2 linked regions of the Amycolatopsis sp. NBC_01488 genome follow. The protein of the gene in region 1 interacts with the protein of each later gene in a pairwise test. Links are inferred from orthologs where the notes say so. Each region holds a gene or a part of one and is shown on either strand. Other genes may lie near its edges.

What was found.
Region 2: the proteins of ligA (region 1) and leuS interact in binary tests that used the Escherichia coli proteins (3 or more experiments, as listed by UniProt). The link is inferred for Amycolatopsis sp. NBC_01488 from one-to-one orthologs.

The regions. Positions count from the first base shown.
Region 1 is NZ_CP109434.1:484,668-491,686, forward strand. The notes cover bases 1,113-4,058. They hold ligA (NAD-dependent DNA ligase LigA), read right to left. Parts: upstream 3,703-4,058; coding sequence 1,522-3,702; downstream 1,113-1,521. Other genes in these bases: OG738_RS02280 (GNAT family N-acetyltransferase), read right to left, coding at 1,113-1,529; OG738_RS02290 (hypothetical protein), read right to left, coding at 3,714-4,058. In the rest of the region: Asp-tRNA(Asn)/Glu-tRNA(Gln) amidotransferase subunit GatC, read right to left, coding at 1-81; OG738_RS02275 (amino acid-binding protein), read left to right, coding at 318-971; more of OG738_RS02280, read right to left, coding at 1,035-1,112; more of OG738_RS02290, read right to left, coding at 4,059-4,418; OG738_RS02295 (methionine synthase), read right to left, coding at 4,499-5,536; OG738_RS02300 (phospholipid scramblase-related protein), read left to right, coding at 5,671-6,495; OG738_RS02305 (MBL fold metallo-hydrolase), read left to right, coding at 6,600-7,019. UniProt on the Escherichia coli protein: DNA ligase that catalyzes the formation of phosphodiester linkages between 5'-phosphoryl and 3'-hydroxyl groups in double-stranded DNA using NAD as a coenzyme and as the energy source for the reaction.
Region 2 is NZ_CP109434.1:2,419,410-2,426,841, forward strand. What follows is about bases 2,926-6,284. They hold leuS (leucine--tRNA ligase), read left to right. Parts: upstream 2,926-3,243; coding sequence 3,244-6,084; downstream 6,085-6,284. Other genes in these bases: OG738_RS11640 (esterase-like activity of phytase family protein), read left to right, coding at 2,926-3,088; OG738_RS44655 (SDR family NAD(P)-dependent oxidoreductase), read left to right, coding at 6,175-6,282. Also shown: OG738_RS11625 (MFS transporter), read right to left, coding at 1-587; OG738_RS11630 (YqgE/AlgH family protein), read left to right, coding at 864-1,445; OG738_RS11635 (SdpI family protein), read right to left, coding at 1,442-1,861; more of OG738_RS11640, read left to right, coding at 1,928-2,925; OG738_RS11655 (TetR/AcrR family transcriptional regulator), read right to left, coding at 6,524-7,261.

The DNA.
Region 1 (7,019 bases):
GACGTCGAGCTCGTCGTCGGTCACGGCCAGCCTGGCCAGCTTCGCGAGGTGCGCGACCTCGTCTCGGGAAATGTTGGGCACGCGGGTGACTCCCGGGTTGTGCTGTGCGGGTTGTCTCGGAAGCTGCAAGTCTATGGTGGCGACGCCGGCGGACTCGACTGGGTTACGCCCGGCGCAGGCCGGGTGCCGTCCGGCGACGCTCGCATCCCGCCCGGCGGACAGCGGGTCCCGCGCGCCGGGTGGGTCTGTCACAATCGGCGACCGGCATCAAGCGTCCCACGGCAAGGCTGGGACGCCAGAGGCGAGAGGGGCGCGTGGTGTCGTTCCTGATCCGGATCCTCCTTCCGGACAGCCCGGGGACCCTCGGCGCGGTCGCCACGGCGCTCGGCACGGTAGGCGCCGACATCCTCAGCGTGGACGTCGTCGAGCGCGGCACCGGAGTGGCGGTGGACGACCTCGTGGTCGAGCTCCCGTCAGGCCGTCTGCCCGACGCGCTCATCACGGCGGCCGAGAGCGTCGAAGGCGTCGAAGTGGACGCGGTCCGCCCCTACGCAGGCGTGCTGGACACGCACCGCGAACTCGAACTCGTCGAAGAGATCGCCGCACAGCCGAAGTCCGGGCTCGACATCCTGGCCGAGGGCGTGCCCCGGATCGTGCGCGCCGGCTGGGCGATGATCGTCGAGTACGCCGAAACCGGCGCCCTGCGGCTGGCGTCGTCGAGCGCCGCCCCGGAGACGCCCATCACCGACCTGCCTTGGCTGCCGCTCGAACGCGCGACAGTGCTCGACGGCGAGGACGCCTGGATCCCGGAGACGTGGAAGGAACTGGGCACCGAGCTGGCGGCCACGCCCCTGGGCAAGCCCGGCAAGGCACTGTTGGTGGCTCGCCCCGGCGGTCCCGCCTTCCGCGCGGCCGAGGTCGCCCGGCTGGCGCACCTCGCCGGAATCGTCGCGGTCGTCCTCGACGGCTGACGACCACGTTGCCGAAAAGGCGACGAGTCCGCGTGGGCTCGTCCCCTTTCGACAACGGCCAGGTCAGACGTCGATCTGGTAGGCGATCAGGCTGACGTGCGGGAACGGCCGCCAGTCGCGCTCGGCCAGGCGCGCGAACCCGAGACGCTCGTAGAGCCGGTGCGCGGAGTGCATCCGGTCGAGGCTGCTCAGCACCACCCTGCCCAGGCCCAGCGCCCGCGCCCGGTCGAGCACGGCCCGCGTCAACGCCTCGCCGACGCCACGACCCCGCGCTGACGGTGCCACGGCGAGCATCCGGAACTCCAGCTCCCCTGGCCGCGAGATCTCGGCATACGGCGATCCCGGCCGCACGACGGTCACCGTGCCGAGCACCTTCCCCGCCGCATCGACGGCAACGAGCACCTCGGCCAGCTCGGCCCGGCTCGCGACGTCGCGCAGCTTCGCGTCGTACCCGACGTCGTCGGCCAAGTGACCATCGACGTCGTAGGCCTGGACCGTGACCTCGCCCGCCGCGGCGTACTCCTCAGGCCGCGGCGGCCGGATTTCGACATCAGCCATCCGACTCCCCAGTCTCGCCTTCGGCGGTTTCCTCGCCGGCCGGCAGCGCCACCTCCTGCGCCGCCTCGGGCCCTTGCTCCAGCAGGACGCGGAACCCGGCTTCGTCCAGCACGGGCACCTTGAGCTGCACGGCCTTGTCGTATTTCGAACCAGGCGAATCCCCGACGACGACGAACGAGGTCTTCTTCGAGACCGACCCGGCGGCCTTGCCGCCGCGGGCCATGATGACCTCCTTGGCCTCGTCGCGGGAGAAGCTGTCGAGCGAGCCCGTCACGACGATCGACAGGCCTTCGAGGGTGCGCGGGATCGAGTCGTCGCGCTCCTCCTCCATCCGCACGCCGGCGCGTCGCCACTTTTCGACGATCTCGCGGTGCCAGCCGACCTCGAACCACTCTCGCGTCGCGTGCGCGATGGTCGGACCGACGCCGTCGACGTCCGCCAGCTCCTCCTCGGTGGCCTGCTCGATCCGCTCGATCGACCCGAACTCGCGCGCCAGCGCCTGCGCGGCAGTGGGTCCGACGTGCCGGATCGACAAAGCGACCAGGACCTTCCACAGTGGTCGATTCTTGGCCACGTCCAGGTTGGCGAGCAGCTTTCGCGCGTTCGCCGACAACTCGCCGGCCTTGGTCCGGAACAGCTCGACCTCGGCGAGGCTGTCCTCGTTCAGGTCGAAGACGTCACCCTCGTCCGCGATCACGCGCGCATCCAGCAACGCGGCCGCAGCCTCGTACCCGAGCACCTCGATGTCGAAAGCGCCGCGCCCGGCCAGGCTGAACAGGCGCTCCCGCAGCTGCGCCGGGCAGAAGCGGCTGTTCGGGCAGCGGATGTCCTTGTCGCCTTCCTTCTGGTAGGCGAGCTCGGTGCCGCATGACGGGCAGTGCGTGGGCATGACGAACTCGCGTTCGTCACCGGTGCGCGCGTCCACCACCGGCCCCAGGACCTCGGGGATGACGTCTCCGGCCTTCCGGATGATGATCCGGTCGCCGATGAGCACGCCCTTGCGCTTGACCTCCTCCTGGTTGTGGAGGGTGGCGCGCGCGACGGTCGACCCCGCGACCTTGACCGGCTCGGTGACCGCGAACGGCGTCACCCGCCCGGTCCGCCCGACGTTGACCTGGATGTCCAGCAGCGTCGTGATCGCCTCTTCGGGCGGGTACTTGTACGCGATCGCCCACCGCGGCGCGCGCGATGTCGTGCCCAGCCGCCGCTGCAGCGCCACCCGGTCGACCTTGATGACCACGCCGTCGATCTCGTGTTCGGCGTCGTGCCGGTGCTCACCCCAGTAGGCGATGTGCGCGGTCAGCTCGTCGGCCGTGGTCAAAACCTTGCTGTACGGCGACACCGGCAGCCCCCACGCGGCCAGCGCGTCGTAAGCCTCCGACTGGCGCTGCGGCTCGAAGCCCTCGCGCTTGCCGAGCCCGTGGCAGATCATCCGCAGCCGGCGCTCCCGGGTGATCTTGGGATCCTTCTGCCGCAGCGTGCCCGACGCGGTGTTGCGGGGGTTCGCGTATGGCAGCTTGCCCGCTTCGACCATCTTCGCGTTCAGCTCGAGGAAATCTTCGACCCGGAAGTAGACCTCACCTCGCACCTCGACCAGCGCTGGCACCGGGAACTCGTCGGTGCCGGTCAGGGTCTCGGGCACGTGGTCGATCGTGCGGACGTTCAGCGTGACGTCCTCGCCGGTGGTGCCGGTGCCGCGAGTGAGCGCCCGGGTGAGGTGGCCGTTTTCGTACAACAGGTTGATCGCCAGGCCGTCGATCTTCAGCTCGGCGAGGAACTCGGTGCGGCCGACCTCCTTCTCGACACGCTCCACCCAGGCCAGGAACTCGTCGCGGTCGAACACGTTGTCCAGGCTGAGCATGCGCTCGAGGTGGTCATACGCGGTGAACTCGGTCGAGAACGTGCCCCCGACCTGCTGGGTCGGCGAGTCGGGCGTGACCAGCGCCGGGTGCTCGGCCTCGAGTTGCTGCAGCTCGCCGAGCAGCTCGTCGAACTGCCCGTCGGAGATGATCGGCGAATCCAGGACGTAGTAGCGGAACTGGTGGTCACGCAGTTCCTCGGCGAGGGCGCCGTGCCGCTCGCGCACGTCGGCCGGGACGTCGGTGACGTCCTCGGCGGTCACCGCGGCGTCGGCCGCCGCGACCTGGTCTTCGGGAAGCTCGGTGCTGCTCACGGGTAGTGACCCTAGTCGGCGGGACCGACATTTTCGTCTCGGCGGAGGTCCAGCCCGCGGACCAGTTCGCGGAACTCCAGAAGGGTGATGGCACCGGCCGGCTCGGCCTCCGCGGTTTCCACGCGCCGTAACCGTTCGGCCGCGAGCCGCTCACCCAATGTCGCGTCAAGGGGCAGGAACGTCATGGTCTGCCGGGCGGTGTCGTCGAGGTCGCCGAAGCCGGGGTGGAAGACGGCGACGTCGACCACGTGCTCGTCCTCGTCGACCTGCGCGACGACCCGGACGTCGGCCAGCGCGATCCGGTGCTCGCCGAGGTTGACGGTGACCTCGGTCGGATCCGGCACGGGCGGAACCGAGTCGTGGTACTCCCAGATCGCGTCGTCCGGCGGCGCCGCGGCGCGCCACGCGTCGGTGAACGGCCGCAGCTCCGGGTCCTCCTGACCGGTCACGACCAGCGCGTAGATCGATCGACGACCACGCTCGAGCGAAAAGTGCAGCCGCGGGTGCAGCGCCTCGACGAGCTGGCAGAGCTCGTACTCGACCCGGTGCGGCTCCCCCTCGCCGAGCGCCGCGCTGACCATCGGGAGCAGGTCGTACCAGCCTCGCCAGAACGCCTCGGCGGCGGCAGCCGGGTCCTCCGGCACGTGCTGCTCGGGCCACGCGGTGCGCGGGTCGGGCGGGTCGGCGGCGGCGTTCTTGCGGCGGAACAAGCGCATGGTTACGGGTGGTCCTCGTTCGGTCGGCTACCCCGCCACGCTACTTGCCGGGTGGCGGGGACGTCGGCGAGTTGCCCGATTCACCAACCTTCCGGAGGCTCCACGAAGGCTTTGCCGAGATCGCGGGTCAGCGAGAGGGCGCGACGCATCCAGTCCGGAGTGGCGCCGGCGAGGCCGCAGGCGGGGGTCGGCACGGCGCGTTCCGCCAGGACGCTGCGGTTGAAGCCGAGCCGGTCCGCCAGCCGGAACGCCGGCTCGCCGACGTCCTTGAGACTCGGCGGCGACGCCGGTGCCGTGGTCGGAACCGCGCCCAGGAACAGCGTCGCGCCGCCGTCCCAGACTTCGCCGATTTCGTCGAGGAACGCGGCGGACGCACCGTCGAGCGCGGCGAGGTCGAAGGCGAGAGCGTCGGCGCCGGCTTCGCGCAGCAGGCCGAGCGGCGGCTTCGCGGCGCAGCAGTGCAGGATCACCGGCCGGCCGGTGATCGTCTTCGCGCCGTCGATCACCGTCGCGAGCAGGTCGCGGGCGTCGGGCTCCGGCACCGCGGAGACGTTCCCGTAGCCGGACGGCGTCGACAGGCCACCGGCCAGAACCGCGGGCAACGAGGGCTCGTCGAACTGGACGACCACGGGCGCCCCGGTCCTGGCCCGGACCTCAGCGACGTGCTCGGTGAGGCCGTCCAGCAGGGACGACGTGAAGTCCCGCAGGGCGCCGCGGTCGGTGAGCACGCGATGACCACGAGGCAGCTCGATCCCGGCGCCGAGCGTCCACGGCCCGGCCAGCTGGATCTTGAAGACCGACGGGGTGGCTCCGGCCTTCTCCCGCGCTTCCTGAACGGCGTCGAGATCCCAGCGGAGCAGGTCGACGGCCCGGCGGTGCTCGTGCCCCGGCCGCGCCGCCACCCGGTAACCGCTCGGCACGACCTCGACGGCCAGGTCCACCAGCAGCGCGGCGGTCCGGCCGAGCATGTCCGCGCCGACGCCACGAGCCGGCAGCTCGGGCAGGTGCGGGAAGTCCGGCAACTCCCCGAACACGATCGCCGCCGCTTCCGCGGGATCCGTGCCCGGCATCGAACCGATCGCCGTCGCGGCGCCGCTGGGCCAAACTCGCTCATCCACGACTGCCGATTCTGGTCGACCACCCGCCGACGACGCCGACCGGGCCACCGCACCGAGCCGCCCGGAGGCAGACATACGCCGCATTTGCCTTTGCCGGCACCGTGACGGCACCCGCGCGGATAGGCTCACCCGCCATGACGAGTTCGCCACCGCAACCGGGCTGGTACCCCGATGCGCGGGACCCCCGTCTGCACCGCTGGTGGGACGGCCAGGCCTGGACCGCCAACACCCGGCCCGCCCACCAGGCACCACCGCCGAGCGACTCCGAGCCGATCGAGCTGGACATCGAACGGGCCCACGACCCGGCCCGGATCCAGAGCCAGGTCAACCGCGCGACGCGCGGCCGGGGCGCTGGACGCACCGGCGGCGGGACGCTGTTCACCGAGCCGGTCCTGGTGGTCAACCAGCGTGCCAAGCTGATCGAGATGGCCAACGAGTTCGGCGTCTTCGACCAGCACGGCAACCGGCTGGGTGGCGTCGTCGAAGTCGGCCAGAGCACGCTGAAGAAGGCGATCCGGCTGCTGACCAACTACGACCAGTTCCTGACCCACAAGTTCGAGGTCCGGGACGCCAACCACAGCACCGTGCTGAAGGTGACCCGGCCCGCGAAGGTCTTCAAGTCGCGGTTCCTCGTGACTAGGGCCGACGAGACCCCGATCGGCGAGATCGTCCAGGAGAACGTCTTCGGGAAGATCCGCTTCGGCTTCGTCGTCGACGGCCGCACCGTCGGCGGGATCTTCGCGGAGAACTGGCGCGCCTGGAACTTCTCGATCCGGGACCACGCCGACACCGAGGTCGCCCGGGTGACCAAGACGTGGGGCGGGTTCGTCAAGGCCGCCTTCACCACCGCCGACAACTACGTCGTGGAGATCCCTCACCCGCTGCCCGATCCGCTCGCCAGCATGGTGGTCGCCGCGGCCCTGACGATCGACACCGCCCTGAAGCAGGACACCAACTGAGCGAGTGACCGGCGTCTCAGCTTCTCCAGGTGGACAGCGGGCCCGGCACGGCTCAGGGTGAATGGAGGCCGGGACGCCGTCGTCTCGCCGGGACGGAGGTCACCGTGGAACCGTTGCCGGACAGCAGCGATCGGAACTGGACCGAGCCCGGCATCTACGAGGTCTCGGCCGGCGTCTACCGGATCCCGTTGCCGCTGCCCAACGACGCTCTGCGCGCGGTCAACGTCTACGCGGTCACCGATGGCGAGAAGCTGGTCCTGGTCGACTCGGGCTGGGCGTTGACCGTGGCTCGGCAACAGCTCGCGAACGCACTGGGCGGAATCGGCGCGGAGCTCGCCGACGTCAGCGAGTTCCTCGTCACCCACGTGCACCGCGACCACTATTCGCAAGCTGTCGTCCTTCGTCGCGAATTCGGCTCCAAGATCGCCCTGGGGCAGGACGAAGAGCCGTCGCTCAAGGCTTCCGGCAACCCTGACCGGCTGCCGATGGAAGCCCAGATCGATCTGCTGGCCCAGGCCGGTGCC
Region 2 (7,432 bases), 1.9 Mb from region 1 along the record:
CCGAGCACCGCGAACGCCGTGGTCTCGGCCGAGCCGACGTCGTTGCTGCCGAAGAGCGCGCGCAGCCCGATCGCGCAGCCGCCGCCGATGACGGCGATCGCCGAGCCGAGCGTCGTGGCGAAGGCGTTCGCCGTCACGACGCTCTCCTCTTCGACGACGTGCGGCAGCGACGCCGAAAGCCCGGAGCCGATGAAGCGTGAGATGCCTTCCGCGGCCAGAGCCAGCGAAAACAGGCCGATCCCACCGAACCCGAAGCCGACCGCGGCCGACGCCGCGACGATCGCCAGACCGCGCAGGAGGTTCGCGAAGATCAGGACTTTGCGCCGGTCCCAGCGGTCCAGCAGGGCACCGGCGAAGGGTCCGACGACGGAGTACGGGAGCAGCAGCGCGGCGAACCCACCGGCGATGGCCAGCGGATCAGCGGCACGTTCAGGGTTGAAGAGCACGGCCCCGGCGAGACCGGCGCGGAAGACGCCGTCACCCCAGCTCGCGGCGAAGCGCGTGAAGAGCAGACGGCGGAAGTCCGGGTCCTTGAGCAGCTCCCGCGGCCCTCTGCGCGTTGTCGCCGTTCGAGCGCTGATCGTCACGAAGCCAGATTAAGGCCCGGCCGTGGGACACGGGTCAAGACCTTCGGTCGTCGGCGCATCAGCGAAGACGGCGGAGCCGTCGAGCAAGAGGGGCCGGCGCACTCAGCCTCGCCTCTCGGCGGCTATGCGCAGTGTGGCTCCTGCCGGACGGTATTCCACAAAGGCGGTTCTTCAGTGAGCCCGGGGGACACGGAGTGCGCCGACCAGTGTTTCAAACGAGGCGGATGAGGCGATTGTTCCCGAGCCGAAGTAATTCGCCGGGCCAGAGGTGAGATCATGGGTCGCGTGCCAGCGGACGCCGAGGTTGAGCCGGGAACGCTCCTGGTCGCCGCCCCCACGATGGTCGACCCCAACTTCAAGCGGACCGTCGTGTTCGTCATCGATCACCGAGACGAAGGCACGCTCGGCGTGGTCCTGAACCGGCCAAGCGACGTCGCCGTGCACGACGTGCTGCCCACCTGGGGCGGGCACGTCGCCGAGCCGCAGGCGGTGTTCGTCGGCGGGCCGGTCGAGAAGAAGACGGCGCTGTGCCTGGCCGCGCTGCGCACCGGCGAGACGGCGGCGAGCGTGCCGGGGGTGATCGCGGTCCGCGGCCCGGTCGCGCTCGTCGATCTGGACACCGACCCCGAGGTGCTGGTACCGAAGGTCCGCGGCGTGCGCGTCTTCGCCGGGTACGCGGGCTGGGACTCGGGCCAGCTGGCCGGCGAGATCGAGCGGGACGACTGGGTCATCGTGCCCGCGCTGCCGAGCGACATCCTGGCCTCGCCCAGCGGCGACCTGTGGAGCCAGGTGCTGCGCCGCCAGGGCATCCCGCTCGCGCTGCTGGCCACCCACCCGGGCGACCTCCAGAGGAATTAAGCGTCTTCCTTCTTGAAGACGCCGCAGCCGCCGGCGCCGCACGCGCAGCCGCTGCAGCCGGCCGGCGCGGCCGGAGCCGGGGCGGGCACCGTCAGCGCGGCCCGGTTGCCGAGCACCCCGCCGCCCATGACCAGGACGAGCATGGCGAGCACGCCGGCGAGCGCCGCGGAGACCAGGCCGGCGGTCGTCGGCATCGCGAGCCCGGCCAGCCCGGTGAGCACGGAGATCGCACCCCCGGCCATGGTCGGCAGCGCCGCGACGCGGTTGGCCAGCTTGAAAGCTTCTTCGCTGCGCAACGCGGCCTGCGTGCGCACACCGGTGCCGCCTTCGCGCGTCAAGCGCTCACGGAAACCGAGGAACCCACCAAAGCCGACGAGCAGACCCAGCACGACCGGAACCAGCGCGATAGCGAACACGGGGTCAAGGATAAGCGTGACGTCCTGGCAACCTGCCGGATACCCTGATCGACTGTGCTACAGGCCATGTCACCGCGTGTACTGCCCACCGTGTTGGTCGCTGCTCTGATCGGGGGAATTCTCGCCGCCGCGCCGGCGAGTGCCACCGAGAGTCACCAGCGGCCCGTCCGGTTGCTCGGCGAGCAGATCGTCCCGAACGCCCTGCAGTTCCAGGGCACGACGGTCGGCGGCCTCTCGAGCATCGACTACGACCCGCGGACCGGCGGTTACGCGCTGATCTGCGACGACCGGTCGGCGATCAACCCCGCCCGCTTCTACACGGCGACCTTCCCGGTCTCCGCGAACGGCGTCGGCCCGGTCACCTTCACCGGCACGAAGCCGCTGCTGCGCCCGGACGGCACGCCGTACCCGCCGCTTGCGCAGAACGATCCGTCGAAGCCGCAGAACGAGCAGACGATCGACCCCGAAGAGCTGCGCGTCGACCCGTGGACCGGCGACTACTACTGGTCGCAGGAGGGCGAGCGGACGGCGACGACGCTGATCGACCCGTCGATCCGCGAGGCGCGCCGCGACGGTGAATACGTCCGCGACCTGCCGATCCCCGCGAACGAGAAGATGACGCCGACGGCCGGCCCGCGCCAGAACCTGGTCCTCGAGGGCATCACCTTCACCGGCTTCGGCGCGCTGCTGGCCAGCGACGTCGAGGGGCCGCTGCTGCAGGACGGCCCGGAATCGACCCGCACGACCGGTGGCGTCTCGCGGATCACGCTGCAGGGTCGCTACGGCCCGGTGCTGGCGCAGTACGCCTACCCGCAGGAGCCGCTTTTCGCGTCACCGGTGCCGGCCGGCGCGTTCGCCACCACCGGCGTGTCCTCGATGCTGGCCGTGGACCAGGCCGATCCGACGAAGTTCCTGATGATGGAGCGCTCGTTCGTCACCGGCGTCGGCAACAAGGTGCGCGTCTACGAGATCGACACGAAGGGCGCGACGAACGTCCTGAACGTCAAGTCCCTGGCCGACGCGAAGAACGTCAAGCCGGTGCAGAAGCGCCTGCTCTTCGACGCCGCCGACCTTGGGCTGTCCACTGTGGACAACCTGGAGGGCATGACGTGGGGCCCGAAGCTGCCGAACGGCGAGCGGAGCTTGATCATCGTCAGCGACAACAACTTCTCGGCCACCCAGGTCACCCAGTTCGTCGCACTGGCGGTCCCCGCGGAACGGCTTTGACCAGCAAGTTACGATGAAGGTATGAACACGGCTCGGCTGCTCCTTAGCCTGCCGCGCTGACCGGGCCCGGCCCGGCCGGCGCGGCGACCCCTCATGCCCTGGTGGCTGAGGGGTCGAGTTGTTTCTGGACGAGCTTGAAACGAAGGAAGACGGCGATGACCGAGACACCAGGGACCGACGTCCCGGCGCACCGCTACACGGCCGCGCTGGCGGGTCAGATCGAGCAGCGGTGGCAGGACCACTGGGCCGACCAGGGCACCTTCCACGCGCCCAACCCCGTCGGGCCGCTCGCCGTCGAGGGGCAGCCGGTGCCCAGCGACAAGCTGTTCGTCCAGGACATGTTCCCGTACCCGTCGGGCTCCGGCCTGCACGTCGGGCACCCGCTGGGCTTCATCAGCACCGACGTCTTCGCCCGGTACCACCGGATGATCGGGCGCAACGTGCTGCACACGATGGGCTTCGACGCGTTCGGCCTGCCGGCCGAGCAGTACGCGGTCCAGACCGGGCAGCACCCGCGCAAGACGACCGAGGAGAACATCCGGACCTACCTGCGCCAGATCCGGCGCCTGGGCCTGGGCCACGACGAACGCCGGCGCATCTCCACGATCGACCCCGAGTACTACCGCTGGACCCAGTGGATCTTCCTGCAGATCTTCAACTCCTGGTACGACACCGACGCGGGCAAGGCGCGCCCGATCGCCGAACTGGAGGCCGCCTTCGCCGACGGCTCGCGGTCCACGCCGGACGGCCGTGACTGGTCGGCGCTGAGCGCCGTCGAGCGGAAGAAGGTGATCGACGACCACCGGCTGGTGTACATCTCCGAAGCGCCGGTCAACTGGTGCCCGGGCCTGGGCACGGTGCTGTCGAACGAAGAGGTCACCGCCGACGGCCGCAGCGAACGCGGCAACTTCCCGGTCTTCCGCCGCAACCTGCGGCAGTGGATGATGCGGATCACCGCGTACGCCGATCGCCTGGTCGACGACCTGGACCTGCTGGACTGGCCGGAGAAGGTCAAGTCCATGCAGCGGAACTGGATCGGCCGCTCGCACGGCGCGCGCGTCACGTTCAAGGCCGGCGAAGACGCGATCGAGGTCTTCACGACCCGGCCGGACACGCTGTTCGGCGCCACGTACATGGTGCTGGCGCCGGAACACCCGCTGGTCGACAAGCTGACGGCTTCCACGTGGCCCGAGGACGTCGACTCCCGGTGGACCGGTGGCGCCGCGACGCCCGCCGACGCCATCAAGGAGTACCGCGTCGCCGCGTCGCGGAAGTCCGAGCTGGACCGGCAGGAGAACAAGGAGAAGACCGGCGTCTTCACCGGCGCGTACGCGACGAACCCGGTCAACGACAAGCAGATTCCGATCTTCGTCGCCGACTACGTGCTGATGGGCTACGGCACCGGCGCGATCATGGCCGTCCCCGGCCAGGACGTCCGCGACTGGGAGTTCGCCGAGAAGTTCGGGCTGGACATCATCCGGACCGTGCAGCCGTCCGAAGGTTTCGACGGCAAGGCGTACACGGGTGACGGACCGGCGATCAACTCGGGCTTCCTGGACGGCATGGACGTCGCCGAGGCCAAGAAGACGATCATCGAGAAGCTGGCCGAAGACGGCACCGGTGTCGGCACCGTCCAGTTCAAGCTGCGCGACTGGCTGTTCTCACGCCAGCGCTACTGGGGTGAGCCGTTCCCGGTCGTCTACGACGAAGACGGCGAAGTCCACGCCGTGCCCGAGTCGATGCTGCCGATCGAGCTGCCCGAGGTCGCCGACTACTCGCCGGTGACGTTCGACCCGGAGGACCGCGACTCGATGCCGTCGTCGCCGCTGGCGCGCGCGACCGACTGGGTCGAGGTCGAGCTGGACCTGGGCGACGGCCCGAAGACCTACCGCCGCGACATCAACACGATGCCGAACTGGGCGGGTTCGTGCTGGTACCAGCTGCGCTACGTGGACCCGACGAACACGGAGACGTTCTGCGCGCCGGAGAACGAGGCGTACTGGTTGGGCCCGCGCCCGGGTGAGCACGGCGCGGACGACACCGGCGGCGTCGACCTGTACGTCGGCGGCGTCGAGCACGCGGTGCTGCACCTGCTGTACTCGCGGTTCTGGCACAAGGTGCTGTTCGACCTGGGCCACGTGACGTCCAAGGAGCCGTACCGGAAGCTGTTCAACCAGGGCTACATCGAGGCGTACGCGTACACGGACGCGCGCGGTGTCTACGTCCCGGCCGAGCAGGTCGAGGAGCGCGACGGGAAGTACTTCTTCAACGGCGAAGAGGTCACCCAGGAGTACGGCAAGATGGGCAAGAGCCTGAAGAACGTCGTCACGCCGGACGAGATGGCCGAGAACTACGGCGCCGACACGTTCCGGTTCTACGAGATGGCGATGGGGCCGCTGGCCATGTCGCGCCCGTGGGCGACCAAGGACGTCGTGGGCGCGCACCGGTTCCTGCAGCGGCTGTGGCGCCTGGTCGTCGACGAGGCGACCGGCGAGCTGCGAGTGTCCACTGAGGACGCTTCGGAGGCGGATCGCAAGGTGCTGCACAAGACCATCGCGGGCGTCCGCGAGGACTACGCGGAGATGCGGTTCAACACGGCCGGCGCGAAGCTGATCGAGCTGAACAACCACGTCACCAAGGTGTACGGCGCCGCGGCGTCGACCCCACGCGAGCTGGCCGAGCCGCTGGTGCTGATGCTGGCGCCGCTGGCCCCGCACCTGGCCGAGGAGCTGTGGCACCGGCTGGGCCACGCGGATTCGCTGGTGCAGGGCCCGTTCCCGGTGGTCGACGAGAAGTACCTGGTCGAGGACTCCGTCGAGTACCCGATCCAGGTCAACGGCAAGGTCCGCTCCCGCGTCACCGTGCCGGCTTCCGCGTCGTCGGACGACGTCCAGGCGGCGGCGCTGGCGGACGAAAAGGTCGCGGCGATGGTCGGCGAGGGCTCGCCGCGCAAGGTGATCGTGGTGCCGGGGCGGCTGGTCAACATCGTCCTGTAGCACGCTGTCGGAAAGCCGCCGGTGCTTTCCGCGGGTTCCCGATTTGATTGAGCAGTCAATGAAAACGGCTCGATCAAAGGAGAACCGGGGATGACCCTCGACGGCAAGGTGGCGCTGGTGACGGGCGGCAGCCGCGGCATCGGCGCGGCCACGGCACTGCGGCTCGCCGAGGACGGCGCGGACGTCGCGCTGACCTGACCAGGGCGTTGGCGCGTGAGCTGGGCCCGCGCGGCATCACGGTCAACCTGGTCCACCCGGGTCCGACGGACACGGACATGAACCCGGCCGACGGCCCGTACGCGGCCGACCAGGCCGCGATGACGGCGTTCGACCGCTACGGCACGCCGTCGGAAGTGGCGTCCGCGGTGTCCTACCTGGCTGCGCCGAGCAGCGCGTACGTGACGGCGGCGGTGCTTTCGGTGGACGGCGGCCACGCGGCTTAGCCGGAGTAGAGCCCGATCTCCCGGGCGAGGTCGATGAGCATGGCCTCGAACAGGACGTCCGGCTTGGACATCGGGATCGGGTAGTTGCCGAAGACCTCGAGCGTGACGTGCCCGTAGAGCCGGGCCCAGAACTGGATCATCAGGTACGTCACGCCGAGGTCGATCTTCTCCACCGGCACGGCCCGGTCGGACTCGGCGAGCACGGCGACCAGGGACTCCTGGAACGTCTTGAGGTCGTCCCGCAGCTCGTCGGGCACCCCGCTGGCGGACGGCAGCACGATGTCGGTCCGCGCGAGCACCCGCCCGGCGGCGGCCAGGAAGATGCGTCCGAAGGGCTCGTCGACCCGGCTCAACGCACTGCCGGCCGTCGATCCGACCCCGCCGGTCGGCGAGGCGAAGACGAGCGTGAATTCCTTCGTGTGGGTGAGCGCCCAGCGCCGGAAGCCCTTGCAGATCGCGAAGAGCTGCAGAATACCGTCGTCGGGCAGGTCGGCGATGTCCCCGGCGAGCTCGTCGGCGAGGTCGGCGCAGACGTCCAGCCGCAGGTTCTCGACGAGGTCGTCCCGCGACTCGTAGTACCGGTAGAGCGCGGGCGCGGTGATCCCCAGCTCCCGAGCGATGGCACGCAGCGTGACCGCCTCCGGCCCCTGCTCGACGAGCAGCTTCCGGGCGGTCCGCCGGATGTCCTGTTCGGTAGCCGCACGCGCGCGACCCCTCCGCGTGGGGTGGCTCATCCGAACAGTCTAGGTGCTTGCTACGACAACTCCTGCATCAACGCGATCTCCGCCGTAACGAAAAGGTGCAGCTCAGGCCCGCGCCTCGAGAGTGCTCGACACGGCTTCCGCCACTCCGCGCCCGCGACGGCGCCGAGCGGGCCGCCCGGCACGAAGAGCCGAACCGCCCGC